2 regions of the Cytobacillus sp. Hm23 genome follow, and region 1 is predicted to be linked to the other one. Evidence: predicted binding sites of a transcription regulator. Region 1 holds the regulator's gene; the other holds the start of a gene.
The links. Region 1 encodes LexA, which represses DNA repair genes until DNA is damaged. Its sites were predicted from a motif close to CGAACATATGTTCG; they were not measured.
Positions count from the first base shown of each region.

Region 1 (7,841 bases):
AGTTTTATTTTTTTAACAGAACATTCAAAATATTATGCGTGTGACAATGGTAATGAAGGATTCTCTAACATTACTAAAGAGCATTCATTTTAACTGGTTTTAACCAGCCATACCGATCGAGCTGTAAATCCATTGCTAAGAAACAAGGGTCGAATTTTCTTATAATTTCAAAAAATACAGCTTCAGCTTCATAGCTTCCTTCAGCAGTTAATTGCATGTATTCTTCATATACGACTAATTTTGCATAGCTTTTATTATCAGGTAATAATATGGAATGAACCTTACGATGAGAGTTATTATCGTTCTGGTTGTGTAGTTGTTTCACCAATAATTTGTGGATTGTATGAGTAGGAATTGGTTGAGTTATATACTCTATTTGTTTTTTTAGTAATTGTTTTCTTGCACTATTAGCATGTTCATAATCTACAAACAACTGTAATAGCATTTTCTCTCGTCCAAAATAATGTTTAGCAAATTGTTCTTCAATTAAATAAATACGATAGTGTCTCACGAAGTTCCCTCCTTTATCCTACATATTTAATCTAATTATAGACTTGTCTTATTTAAATTATTGTCTTATTCCGCAAAAATGAGCCACTTGTTTTGCCGAATTCTGTCTAATATGTCTGTTAATGATAATCACCTATTTTATTTACGAGCGTATAATATAAAAGTTGAAAGCTATTTTCACATAAATAGTTGTTTTTCCTACTAAGACAAAAACGTGTATACAATTCGTGTAAAGTAATATTAGTGCTAAAAAAGCCGATCAAAAAAAGCTAAACTGAAATAGTGAAGGAGGTATGATAAGGTGTTTACATCCCGAGTTAATTTCGATCCTAATGCATGTCATTATCAAATAATATATAATTCCCCTCAGTTACTTAATGACTATCATGTAAACCATACTAGTCGACACCCATATAACAACAGACAATTTCCTCCTGTTGACACAACAATGTTTAGTAAATCCGCAAAAGAAATGCAAAAGTTGATGAGTGAGGCTGCTTTAGTTCTAAATAAAATTGCTTACTCTAAGGAATTTGCACATCAGGTCATGACCGCCGCTCAAGAGTCTCAGTTAAATAAAGTTGAACAATTAATTAAATCAACAGGTATTACTTCAGAAGTTGAATGTTCATTTAATCCAGATGGTATTACAATCACTTTTATTTTAGCAACTAGTGGAATTGATTGTTGCCATTTAAGTATTATTTTACGTTGGAGAAGTTAAAAAAAGGCTCTTTTCGTAAACTTTGTTGCTTTAGTTCCTAAACAGATGTTTTACTCAACAGTATAATCTCGTTTTAATTAATAAAATCTATGCGAAAGCAGCCTAAAAAAAAGAGCCCTTTAAAAAGGCCCTCTTTTGCTTATTTTTGTATTAAGTTCTTTACTTTGTTTACTACATTTTCAACTGTAAAACCATACTCTGCCATTATTTTTTCTCCAGGTGCAGATGCGCCAAACTGATTGATCGCTAAAATATCACCTTCATCGCCAGTATATCTTTCCCAGCCTAATGAAGAAGCCATTTCAATACCTAAACGTTTTTTAATATTTTTAGGTAAAACAGCATCTTTATATTCTTGTGGTTGTTCTTCAAAACGATCCCAAGACGGCATACTAACAACTGATACATGAATGCCATCATTAGCTAATGACTTCTGCGCCTCAACAGCTAGACTAACCTCTGAACCAGATGCTAATAGCAATGCATCTACATTGTCATTACTTGCTGGAGACACAACATATGCTCCTCGCTTTACACCTTCATATGCATCACGCTTCGTGTTTGGTAAAGTAGGCAAGTTCTGACGTGTAAGCACAAGTGCGTGTGGCTTATCAGTAGCTTCAATTGACACCTGCCAAGCTGCAGCTGTCTCATTCGCATCACCCGGTCGAATGACTGAAAGACCAGGCATCGCACGTAGTGCTGGCAGCTGTTCAACTGGCTCGTGAGTTGGTCCATCCTCACCAACAGCAATACTATCATGCGTAAATACATAAGTTACTGGTAATTTCATTAAAGCTGCTAAGCGAATGGCAGGACGCAAGTAATCAGAAAATACAAAGAAAGTCCCACCAAATACTTTCACACCACCATGAAGTGTCATGCCGTTTAGAGCAGCTCCCATGGCAAACTCACGTACACCAAACCATATATTTTTTTCTTCATATGAATTTGGCATAAAGTCATTTGACTCTTTAATCATTGTTTTATTAGACCCTGCTAGATCAGCAGATCCACCTATAAATTGTGGAACACTATTAGCTATAGCATTTAATACCTCACCAGAAGAGGATCTTGTCGCTAAGCTACTTCCTTCTTCATAAGTTGGTAATTCCTTTTCCCAACCACTTGGAAGCTTTCCTGTAATAGCTGCTTCTAGTTGTACTGCTAATTCAGGGTATTGTTCCTTATACTGAGCAAACATTTGGTTCCATTCATCTTCTTTTTTACTACCAGCATCCTTCACAGTATCTGAGAAATTGTCGTACACTTCAGACGGTACATGAAAATCTTCTTCAAATGTCCAGTTGTAGGCCTCTTTCGTTAATTTTAACTCATCTGCACCTAGTGGAGATCCGTGTACTGCTGACTTACCTGACTTATTAGGTGCTCCGTAGCCAATGACTGTTTTAATCTCAATCATCGTTGGATGGTCAGTATCAGCCTTCGCTTCTTCAATTGCTTGCGATAATTCTTGTATATCATTACCGTCTTCAACACGAATATACTGCCAGCCGTATGATTGGTAACGGTTTTTGATACTTTCAGAGAATGACTTATCGAGGTCACCGTCTAAAGATATATCGTTTGAATCATATAACACAACTAGACGTCCTAGCTTAAGGTGACCTGCGAGCGATGCTGCCTCAGCTGATACACCTTCCATTAAGTCACCGTCACCACAAATTGTATACGTGTAGTGATCTACAACATTAAATGTATCTTTATTATATGTAGATGCCATATGTCTTTCAGCCATAGCCATACCAACAGCCATCGCGATACCTTGACCAAGTGGCCCTGTTGTTGCTTCTACTCCAGCAGTATGCCCATATTCTGGGTGTCCTGGTGTTCTGCTTCCCCATTGACGGAAGTTTTTAATATCATCCATCGTTACGTCATAACCACTTAAATGTAATAAGCTATATAATAGCATTGATCCGTGCCCAGCTGATAATACAAAGCGATCACGATTAAACCATTGAGGATTAGACGGGTTGTGGTTCATATATTTAGTCCACAACGTATATGCCATAGGAGCAGCTCCCATCGGCATGCCAGGATGTCCTGAGTTAGCTTTCTCAATTGCATCAATCGATAAAGTTCTGATTGCAGCAATAGATAAATCATCAATATTAAGTGACATAAAATACCACCCTTTCAATCATTATAGTACATATCATATATTCAAAATGAACAAATGTACATACATTGTGAAAAAAAGATACATTTTGTTCAAGAAAACATCTTATCATAGTATGTACAAAAAACGATACATACTATGATGTATCCTTAAACTTCCTTCATTCAGCTTATAATTTAGGAAGATTTTAAAATAAAAAGTTACGAATACCAATAACTATAGCCTTAGTGAAAACGGCTATTCTTACTCTTTTTTAACTTTGTAGGTGTAACATCATTTCCTTCTTTATCTACGACTTTGACTGAATGTAAAGTATTTTCCATCGAATTACGAAACGATTGAATATATTCCTTACGTAAATCCTGTTGTTCACGTTTTTCTTCATCCGTTAACCCAGATGATTTCGATTTTTTTGACAAATAGTTAATACGATTAATTTTTTCATTTGATAACACGTAAATGCTTCCTTTCTATACAATAGAATATTATGTTCTGTACATATTACAAGAAGAGAGCTTCATTTTCAACGGTTTTGTTTTAGTACAAAAAACTAAAGACTTATGCAATTAGTATTTATCGTATCTTCTCTTTGTTGAAAATAATGTCAATAGCATTATAATACGATCTAACCTTCCACTATAGTTGAATACAATGGTATTGCTAAAAGTGCCATTTTAATAGGCTAAATTCGTAAAGGTTGTTGCACTTCAGACTATGATTTAAGCACGTTTATATCTAGCTTTTGTGGTACCTTTTCTACTACTTATAATTTTGTGGATCCGACAAAACTCCGTCTTTCTGTCTTCTTGTTATTATAATAGCAACAAAAGTTTACGAAAGGCTGTTTTCGAATTGATTATTGTTTTTCGTATTAAGACTCAACTAAAGGTTGTGACATCTTTTCTTCCCTACAACGATGACTAACATGTAAAGTCACTTATATTGTACTAATTTGTAAACAATAGTAACAAAGCTTACGAACAGAGCCTAACGAAATTGCCTTACAATAACAACGTATTAAAAGTATACAATTTTAAATTGTATACTACAGCATTCTTCCATTCTATTGTTAGCCATCTACTCTAATTTATTATGCATATATTCTTTATACCGTCGATGTACCGTTGCTTTTGACACATTAAATCCGAGACCACGTAATGTAGCCGCTATATCTGAAAATGTGAGATTATTTTGACGTAACCTTATAATTTCCTCGATAGGTATTTCTTTTCTTTCTCTACCTGAGCTTGCATGGATGTTTTTTAAATTCCTCTCTGGCTTATAACCTTCTTCAATAGCACGTTTCATTCCCCGTTTAATTTTTAAATTATGTATTTTGCGTTGATATTCCTCAACAATGCTTACAATTTCCAACATCATGGAATCAGCTTCAGACAATTGTAGCTCTCCATGATGATGAACAGTATATATTTTAACTTTTTCTTTTAAAATAAAATGCAGCAAAGCTATTCTTGCATTACCCCTACCTAGCCTTGTCTCATCTTGTATTAAAAGGGCATCGATTTGCTGTTCCTTAATTTCATTCAATAATTCATAAATGCCATCTCTATCCATGTCATATCCGCTTGCTCTTTCTACAACCACTTTCTTCACATCAAAATGGTAACTGTTTGCAAGCTGGAGTAATTCTTCCTTTTGTCGTGTTAATGATGTCTCCTGTGTTTGTTTATTTGTACTAACACGACAATATATTATTGCTTTTTCCATTTCTACCTCCGATTAATTGTTAACAGCATAAGTATCATACATTTTATTACCTTCTGATTTTAACACTGGAATATAAATTTCATCACCATAAAAAATACTATCAGGAGCAATTTGATTTACATCCTCTACCCAACTGATAAAGTCATTTATTGACAAATCGTGACTGTTACTATACTCGGAAGCAATATCCCATAGTGTATCACCATCTTCTACTTTAATAATGATATAATCATTTTTCTCGATATCCTTATAAGAAGTAATTAGTGCAAAAGCAAAGCCGATAAAAACAGTAAAAAACAAGATATAGTAAATTTTAGATTGTTTCATAATAAGTCCCCCTGATCAACAGAATACATGTTCGTTTTTAGTTATTGTATACGAACAAATGTTTTATGTCAACAATTTTACGAACTTACGTTTGTTATACATGACAAGTCGTGCTATAATGAATGAAAGTAAAATCTTTCTAGTATATCCTTATCGTCTTAATAGATGATCTTAATTTTTAAATGTTATGGACGGGTATACATGCTAACCATAGAAAAGATTATTATAATGAGGTGCTAACGATGGCAAAATTATCGAAAAGGCAACAAGACATACTGGATTTCATAAAACAAGAAGTACAATCAAAGGGATATCCACCTTCTGTTAGAGAAATTGGAGAAGCGGTAGGGCTAGCTTCAAGCTCAACGGTTCATGGTCATTTATCTCGTTTAGAAAGTAAGGGATTAATCCGTAGAGATCCAACGAAACCTAGAGCAATTGAAATATTAGATTTAAATCCTGCTGATGTAATTCCAAAAAATAACGTTATGAATGTACCGATCATTGGAAAGGTAACAGCTGGTCAACCAATAACAGCGATTGAAAATGTTGAAGAATACTTCCCTCTTCCTGATAAACTTGTATCTCCTGACGAAAATGTTTTTATGCTTGAAGTAATGGGAGATAGCATGATTGAAGCAGGTATATTAGATGGGGATCACGTCATTGTTCGGCAACAACAAACTGCTTCCAATGGAGATATCGTTGTTGCAATGACGGAAGATGATGAGGCAACAGTTAAGAGATTTTTTAAAGAAAAAGACTACATAAGACTACAGCCAGAAAACTCAACTTTAGAACCTATTATTCTTCGTAATGTAGCTATATTAGGAAAAGTGATCGGGGTGTATCGTACCATTCATTAAAACATGATGTTACATAATGAATGTATGATCTACTCTTTGACAAATTATAAAAGGTTGTACCAATCAGTTCGATTAACATACAGGTTAGCAGTCCACAATGCTCTTTAACGTATTCATACTATCTCATATTATAATCCAATCCTTAGCTTAGAACGTCTGAGCTAAGGATTTTTTTGTCATATAGTAAGCTCCCTGCCAAATTATTTTTATTGGCTATTTTCACAATAGTTGCTGCTTTTAGTTTTAAGATATAAACACGTATATATAGTGTTCGAGACACCTTTTCTTCATTTTTAATTATTGATCTCCTATAAAACTAATAATGCTGTCCGTTTTTAGTAAAAAACAAAGTTCACAAAAAAGTCTTTAGTTTTAACTTTATCATTCAATGAATTGCTTAATAACTTGCTCTCATATTTCCTTCACTATGACCATTAATTTTATGCTTATTACCTTGAGTTAGACTTGACGGTCTAGACCGTACGGTCTATTATATATAATAAGAAAGCTCCATTAACTATTAGGTCATTTCCGCATAGCGTGTTTTTCGTACTAAAACACAAACACGAATACAACTAGATTTCGTGCCATCATTTCACATATAAAACGATGTATATTGAGTAACGATGTCTATATCTTCAGTATAAAGAACTAAAGCAACAAAGTTTACGAACAGAGCTAACTATTAAGATTAAAAACTTGTAGGAGATGATGTAATTGACGCAAGGATTTAATAAAGAATTCGAACACTCAGATGATTTAATGCAAGCAGCATTAAATGAATTTGTGGAAAAAGGCTATGAAAAAGCCTCATTAAATCATATTTTGAAGACGGCGAATATGAGTAAGGGATCATTTTACTATCATTTTAACAACAAGGAAGATCTTTACTTAAATCTCATAGACATTTTAATTCATAAAAAGCAAGAATTCCTTGTCAAGGTTATGAAGCCAAGTGATTATGCCAAAGACATTTTTTCGATATTTAAAACACAAATCCGAGTTGGAATGCAATTTGCCAATGAATACCCAGATATTAACCGTTTTGCAAACAGCTTTATTAAAGAGAAAGGAACTAACATATACGAAAAGGCGTTGACAAGGCATAATTTTCAGGATAATGATCAAATGAACAAGCTCATTGAAGCATCCTATAACAAAGGTGAAATAAGGCAGACACTACCACTCGAATTCGTCCAATCATTAATTGGTTTTTTGTTCACTAATATTGTGGATGTAGCTGATATGTCAAAGCCTGACAACTATGAATCAAGTCTAAACCACTTAATTGATTTCCTGAAAAATGGCTTAGCAGATCAGTAATGATCATAACCATCACATGTTGACATCAGCAAAGTATCAAGTCTTTACCTGTCCAGTTGATAATTTGGAGTAAGATAAATAAATGCTACATCAGTGCATCGTTAAAGTAATAATTCCTTTCTGCCTTCAATTAGTTTTCAAAATAACAAGCTTAATTTGAAAAGGAGAGTTATTATATGACTCAATTTGATTATCCTGTAGGATACCATGATTTTCATAA
Region 1 covers NZ_JBPXRQ010000008.1:43,800-51,640, forward strand. The annotation lists gene sirA (sporulation inhibitor of replication protein SirA) at 74-511, opposite strand; gene ACSVDA_RS06620 (YuzC family spore coat inner layer protein) at 812-1,234, shown strand; gene tkt (transketolase) at 1,374-3,380, opposite strand; gene ACSVDA_RS06630 (DUF896 domain-containing protein) at 3,602-3,832, opposite strand; gene ACSVDA_RS06635 (YneB family resolvase-like protein) at 4,455-5,105, opposite strand; gene yneA (cell division suppressor protein YneA) at 5,118-5,432, opposite strand; gene lexA (transcriptional repressor LexA) at 5,675-6,298, shown strand; gene ACSVDA_RS06650 (TetR/AcrR family transcriptional regulator) at 7,016-7,621, shown strand; gene ACSVDA_RS06655 (alpha/beta fold hydrolase) at 7,798-7,841, shown strand, end outside.

Region 2 (7,841 bases), on a different contig from region 1:
CATTGCTAAGAATGATTTGTTTCGCTTCCTCACGTGTCAAACTAGAAATACGTTCAAGCTCTGTACGTTGTTTGTTAAACATCATTTCCACTTTGCTTTCCATCTCTTCAATATGCTGTTGTCTTTGACCTAGAGAATCCTCCTTTTTTTCTAACACACTCTCTCGCTTAGATAAAGATTCATCCTTACGATCAAGATTCTCTTCCTTATGCATTAACCGATTTTCTTGTTTTTTTAGTTCGCTTCTTCGATCACGAATTTCTTTTTCTGCTTCTGTTCGAAGTTTGTGGATTTCATCCTTTGCCTCAAGAAGCGCTTCTTTTTTAAGCGCGTCAGCCTCTCGATTTGCATCGTTAATAATTTGTTCAGCAGCGCTTTTTGCGCTTGTGATTTTCGCCTCATTAGATTTACGAACAAGTGAGATATAAAGAACAACAACTGCACCGACTATGGCAAGCAAAATGGCGATGATTATAATGGGATTGAGATTGTCCATCATTTCACCTCCTCTTGCTATATACTTGTTTCTTGCTAGATTCAAACTGTCGGCATGTAATTTTTCCCTTAATAAATTCCAACATGCACAATGGCTTTTCAAGTTCCAATACTAGAGGCTGTTATAAGCCTGGAAAAAGACTGTGAATTTACTCAATATCGTTGGTAATTTATTGTTAAATACCTACACAAGTAATTTCATCGTGTGCTTCATAAGTACGAGGCAACTATTTCATTGCACTTGCACCTGACACCAACCGATTGCTCCTTCTTCCTATCTGTCCTCCAATTTTGTTTGAAAAAATTCTTAATAGTAACAATTGTAATATTAACAAACATGTATAATATACATACTAATTGTAAAGGTGGGTAATTTTATTGTCAAGGCCTGCCACTGCCATCTTTCCTTAATATTGGAAGAGAGTGCACAAACCTTGACTTGAACAGCGACAGACTTTCTTCAAACCTTGGTCCTACCACCTTATAAACTGGTAGATGGTTTACCATACTATGTCCTGTTGTTGTAAGCTATTGAATAGAACTAATGATAAATGAAGGCTCTTTTCGTAAACTTTGTTGCATTTTTTCACTTACATTTAAATAACTGATGTGTTTTATATGACGTCCATAACCTTTGAGAAGAAAAGATGCCCCGAGCGATAGCTATATTTGTGTTTAGCTCTTTTTTTATTAATACGAAAACAGCTTAAATGAAAAAGAAGGATACTACATGAAGTATCCTTCTTTTACAGCTTATGTTGTTTACTCTTTGAATTCGAGTTCACTTTGAGAATCGTCGCCCACCGGCTCTGTTGTATTGTTAAGGCCGTAGTGTTCTCGAATTTGTTCGTGTATTTGTTTTGATATGTCCGCATTCTCCATTAAGAATTGTTTAGCGTTTTCTCGCCCTTGCCCTAGACGTTCACCTTCAAACGAGTACCAAGACCCGCTCTTCTGGACAATATCGAGCTCAGAGCCCATATCAAGAATTTCTCCCTCTTTGGAGATTCCTTCACCGTACATAATATCAACCTCGGCTATTTTAAACGGAGGTGCCACTTTATTCTTTACTACTTTTAATTTCGTTTTATTACCTACAATATCATTTCCTTGCTTCAATTGTTCAGCTCGACGAACCTCTAAACGTACTGAAGAATAAAACTTTAACGCACGACCACCAGGTGTAGTTTCCGGATTCCCAAACATAACACCAACCTTCTCACGAATTTGGTTAATGAAAATAGCAATCGTTTTAGATTTATTTATTGCTCCTGAAAGCTTACGTAAGGCTTGAGACATAAGACGTGCTTGTAAGCCAACATGAGCGTCTCCCATCTCCCCTTCAATTTCAGCCTTTGGAACGAGCGCTGCAACTGAATCGATGACTAAAATATCAACAGCACCACTTCTTACAAGTGCTTCAGCAATCTCTAACGCCTGTTCACCTGTATCAGGTTGAGATAGCAATAGTTCATCTATGTTAACACCTAGCTTTTGTGCATAAATAGGGTCTAACGCATGCTCAGCATCGATAAATGCAGCTTGACCGCCTTGTTCTTGCACTTCAGCAATCGCATGAAGAGCAACTGTTGTTTTACCAGAGCTTTCAGGTCCGTATATTTCAATGATACGGCCACGTGGATAACCACCTGCTCCAAGCGCAACATCCAATGCTAATGAACCACTAGGAACGGTAGAGATTTGACGTTCCGACTGTTCACCTAACTTCATTATTGATCCTTTACCAAATTGTTTTTCTATTTGCTTTAACGCCATATCTAATGCAGCTTGACGATCACTCACATTTATTCCTCCTCATCTCCATTACTACTTATACTATACCTTGTTTTTGGACATTTGCCAAGCAAAAAACGAACATCTATTCGTTTTTATTCAAAAATGAATTCAATCAGGCAAACTAGAACATTGTTGGGTAAAGTAGATTAGGGGTCTAAAACTTAGGCTCTTTTCGTATGCTTTGCTGCTATGGTTCCTTAACTAGCATACATAGATATCGTTTTACTAAACAGTCATCTCTTAGAAAGGATGCCCATCGTACTAATTATATTCGTGTAATTCAAAGAAACTACAAAAGTTGGCAGCCCATGGCTTATTATATTTTCAATTGTTTGAGTAAATAATAGTATCCATATTTAATAGCTCTTTCTCTAATCATTTGTCTAGAACCAGCCAATTTCAATGAATAGACTTCTGTAGGTTGATCATTAATCGAAAGCCCAATAAAGACCGTTCCTACATCTTTACCTTCCATGCTTTGTGGCCCAGCAACTCCAGTAAAGCTAATTCCACAGTCAGAGTTACATGATTTCCTCACATGCTCAGCCATTTGTTGTGCACACTTTTTACTGACGGCGCCTTCCTGTACAAGTGTCGCTCGGTTAACATTGAGTAATGTTTCCTTCATATCATTCGTATAAGCTACAATTCCACCTTTAGCTACAGATGAAGAACCAGGAACAGCTATTAACTCACTCATAAACATGCCTCCAGTTAAACTTTCAGCGCTCGCTATCGTCATTTTTTTTTCTTGTAAAACAGCTACCGCATGTTCTAATAGTGAGGTGTTTTCATAACCATAAAAATATTGACCAACACGACTTAGTATTTCTTGCTCTGTATCATTAAGAAGCTCATTAGCTATGTCTACTGAGGAATGTTTAGCTGTCAATCGAAGTTTTACTTCAAAGTCAGATGCTAACGGAGCAATCGTTGGATTCTCTTGCTTATCAATCAAATCTTCAATCTCAGTTTCCAACTTTGACTCACCAATTCCAAAGAATCTTAATACGCGAGATATGATTCTCTCACGAACACCTAAGAGGTTATTGAGATATTCTGTCCCGTATTTCAAAAACATTGGTTGCATTTCCTTTGGAGGGCCTGGCAATAGCATATATGTAACTTGATCCTTCGTTATAGCCATTCCTGGTGCCATCCCATGGTCATTAAGCAATACCGTTGCATCTTCTAGAATAACAGCCTGTTTTTTGTTATTGTCTGTCATTTTACGATTTACTTTTTCATAGTACGATTCAATTCTTTTAAGTGATTGTTCATGTGTGACTAGCTGTTGCTTTAGCATAGATGCCATCGTTTCCTTAGTTAGATCGTCTTTTGTTGGGCCTAACCCTCCAGTGAAGATAATCAATTTTGATCGCTGTTTTGCTGTTTCAACGACCCTTTTTAACCGATCTTGATTATCACCAACTACAGTATGAAAATAAACATTAATTCCTAGCTCTGCTAATTGTTTCGATAGGAATTGTGCATTTGTATTCGCAATTTGTCCTAATAATAACTCTGATCCAACTGCTATAATCTCAGCGTTCATGTCATCCCCCCCCCCGTAAAAATAGTATGTGTTATAGCAGGTTGAAGACTGCTACATTATGTTCCTTTAACTTTATGAGGATGAGAAGAAAACCCGTCTCATCCTCATAAAATTTACTACTTCGGTGCATCATCTCAATATTCTGGTTTACTTTGAGTTAGCAAATACATGTTTATTTTTCGCAAAATAGTCCCACCCAGACCAAATTGTGAAAAATACCGCAATCCATAGTGCTATATCAGCAAATGGAATCGACCATGCTTCAAAAGGAATATTATGTAATAGCAATGCAGAAACGGCTACAATTTGCGTCCATGTTTTAATCTTGCCAAGCATGTTTGCAGCAACAACTTCACCACCACCTGCTAGAACAAGTCGTAAACCTGTTACGGCAAATTCTCTACTTATAATGACTATGACCATCCATGCAGGTGCCAATTCAAACTGAACGAGTGTTATAAGCGCCGCTGACACTAATAGCTTATCAGCTAGAGGGTCTAAAAATTTTCCTAAGTTGGTGACGAGATTATATTTCCTTGCATAATATCCGTCAATCCAATCAGTCGTGGATGCAATAATAAAAATGATAGCACCAATGAAATGAGTAACAGGTATCTCTCCTCCGCCTATTTGTAATTGTCCCCAGGATAGCGGTGCAAGCATAATCACCAAAAACACTGGAATTAACAAAATACGTGAAACGGTAATCTTATTTGGTATATTCACAAATTCTTCCTCCTTCAAAACTTACATGTACAATAATATATCAGAATAAGTCAAAAAAGCCATCAAAATGATGACTTTATTAATTATTGAAGAGGATTTCCATAGTTTGGGTTGTTCCTCCCTCATTTGGAAACTCTACCAGTTCTCCATTTATATATATTTCTGTTACTGGTGTATAGCCTGACTTTAGTGATATCTTATTTTCTTTGCTCATATCGAAGGACAATGGTTGGTCATCCTCATTTAAGAAGTCATAATAAAACTGTTCACCTTGGTCATTTCTAAGAGTAATCCAAGTATTTCCAGTTGATTTTATCTCTAAATTAAATTCTTCTGTATTAGATAACTTCATGGAAGAATTAGCGCCTTGCACACTTACTAATTCTAGCACCTGTTCTACAGCTTGCTCAGGCTCGTCCACTTCTTCATCCTGTACATCAGTTTCTTGATCAGCGTCTTCTGCTGCAGGCTCGCTGCCCACCTCTTCAACTGGATCATTTTCTTCTGAATTATCTTCAAGGACAATTTCACGATCTTCTCCACTTTCCTGCGCTGGAGTACCATCTGTATTACCTAAAAAATTCAGCGCGATGAAGTAGATCCCTATAAGAAGGCCGAAAACAAATACTCCTGTTAATACTTTTGGTAGCATATCTGCCACTTTTGAAGTTGTTGTTGGTGAAATCTGTTTACGACTCTGTACTCTCGACAGCTGACCAGGTAAATCTGAATTAGATGAGCTAGGGAGTTCATTTTCATATTGTTCAAAAATAAGATCAGCATCTAACTCAACTGCTTCACAATACGATTTGATAAAGGCACGCACGTAAAATTGTCCAGGCATTCGATCATAATTACCGTCTTCAATTCCGATTAGATAACGTTTTTGTATCTTCGTTAACTTTTGTAAATCGTCTATGCTAATATTTTTTTCTTCTCTTGCTTCTTTTAATCTTTTACCTAGTTCTGTCAATGAAAACACCTTCCAATTTGCTAAAAATCAAATGTAGATAAGCTAGATTCTTGTAACATTTGTGGTTGTTCAACGATATCGTACGTTATTTCCTCTTCAGGATTATTCCGTAGTTCAATAATATAATCGAAATCGTCCATCGTATATTCAGTATTTCGAACAAATATATCCGGATGCTCAACTACCTTGACAGCTGGAAGCCTCATAATCTCCCGAACTAGCTGCCAATGGCGTTCTGAAGCTCTTTTCGTTGACACAATACCGTCAATAATAAATAGATTATTTTCGTTATATTCGTCCTCAATTAGCTGACTTCTGACCGTTTGCTTAAGCAATGTTGAAGATACAAATAACCATCGCTTATTTGCACATACGCTCGCAGCTACGACTGATTCAGTTTTACCAACTCTTGGCATACCACGTATACCGATTAATTTATGACCTTCTTGTTTATATAATTCTGCCATAAAATCAACTAATACGCCGAGCTCATCTCTGACAAATCGAAATGTTTTTTTATCGTCCTCATCCCTTTGAATATAACGTCCATGTCTAACAGCTAAACGATCTCGTAGCTTCGGTTCACGTATTTTTGTCACTGTTATATTATCCATAGTTTGTAAAATTGATGCAAGACGTTCTATTTGTTCATTCCGATCACATCTCAATAATAAGCCACGTCGATGGTCCTTAACACCATTGATTGTAACGATGTTAATAGATAACATCCCTAATAAAGAGGACACATCCCCGAGTAAGCCAGGTCTATTTTTATGAATTTCGTATTCTAAATACCATTCTTTTTTTTGCATGCAAATCCCCCTATGCAGCACTATAAAAAAATATTAAGTTACGTATCACACATAAGTCTATAAGACTATAATAAATGATTTATATGTAATATAAAAGGGGCATTCTTTACCCAATGATAATAAATTACTTTTTATACTAATTATTGTATCTTTCAGGCTCTTTTAGAAACTTTGTTACGGTTGATATCATATAAGAAGCGCAAGAAGTTGTTTTATACGTTTTCCATCATTTTACAGAACGGATAATGCCACGCATGTTAATTGGGGAATGTTTATTTCTACAACAAACAACATTCTCTGATAAAACAGCCATTTATTAAAGATATGATCCTGTTTACAATTTTGTTGAGGATAATATGTAGCAGGTTACTCATTAGTGAAATGTATATCATTGTCAACCTCTTCTACAAAATCAAGAGCTATCATCTAGAATAAGAAGCGGTTTTACCCCTTCCAATGATACAATCAAATCAAAAAAGAGAGGAGTTCCCCCTCTTTAATGATTACTCCCATCATTTTCAACTAGCTTGACCATCATATTCGCAATCGCATGCTGTTCCTCATTCGATGCTACATGCCATAAATCAGCTAGTACTTTTTCTTGAGCATTTTTCGGTTCTACTTGGTTGGATAAATAATCGCCAATTTGATAAGCAATATCCGATACCGTGTTTTGATTCATGCCACTTTCTTGTGCTTGATGAAGTCGATCTGCTAAAAAGTCCTTCCATTGTTCAAAATTATCTAGCACAGACATACAAAAGCCTCCTTCATGTGTAGTCATGTATAGTTTGTTTCAATGGCAAAAATTTATACAAACTCGCTATGACATTTAAGTGAACTTTATTCAAGGACTCTTCTCCATAGCTTTGTAGCAACTTATTAGCCAATAAAGCAGCTCTGAAAAAAGCTGTACAAAAAAAACTACACATATAGATTACTATATGTGTAGCAATGACATTAACAATGCCACCCACCATTAACAGACAAAATTTGACCAGTGATATACGAAGCTTTCTTTGAAATTAGAAATAATGCGGTATCCGCAATTTCCTGTGGAGTTCCAACCCGTCCTAAAGGTATCTCTTCCTCTATACCTTCAATTTCTTCATTCGAAAAAAAATCTAGCATGGCAGTATTAATTGCGCCAGGTGCAATCCCATTCACTCTAATTCCACTTGGAGCAACTTCTTTTGCCAATGCTTTCACAAATGTGTTTTGTCCACCTTTAACCATAGAATAGAGTACTTCACACGAAGCCCCTGTTATTCCCCATATAGATGTAATAAAAACAATATTACCTCTTTTGTTTGAAATCATAGTTGGTAATAACGCTTTCGTAATAGTAAATGGGCTAGTAACATGCAGTTGGACCATTGCCGAAATATCTCGTTCATCCATATCAGTGATGAGTCCAAAATAACTATTTCCACTATTATGTATGACGATTTCTATATCATGTTTTATTTGTTCAAGTAGCTGA
Region 2 covers NZ_JBPXRQ010000007.1:50,039-57,879, forward strand. The annotation lists gene rny (ribonuclease Y) at 1-496, opposite strand, end outside; gene recA (recombinase RecA) at 1,258-2,298, opposite strand; gene ACSVDA_RS05670 (competence/damage-inducible protein A) at 2,609-3,847, opposite strand; gene pgsA (CDP-diacylglycerol--glycerol-3-phosphate 3-phosphatidyltransferase) at 3,995-4,573, opposite strand; gene ACSVDA_RS05680 (helix-turn-helix domain-containing protein) at 4,653-5,546, opposite strand; gene ACSVDA_RS05685 (DUF3388 domain-containing protein) at 5,567-6,358, opposite strand; gene ACSVDA_RS05690 (DUF3243 family protein) at 6,855-7,115, opposite strand; gene ymfI (elongation factor P 5-aminopentanone reductase) at 7,319-7,841, opposite strand, start outside.
Region 2: recA (recombinase RecA) is a predicted target of LexA. The motif match lies at 2,368-2,381, and genes of this name have one in related genera.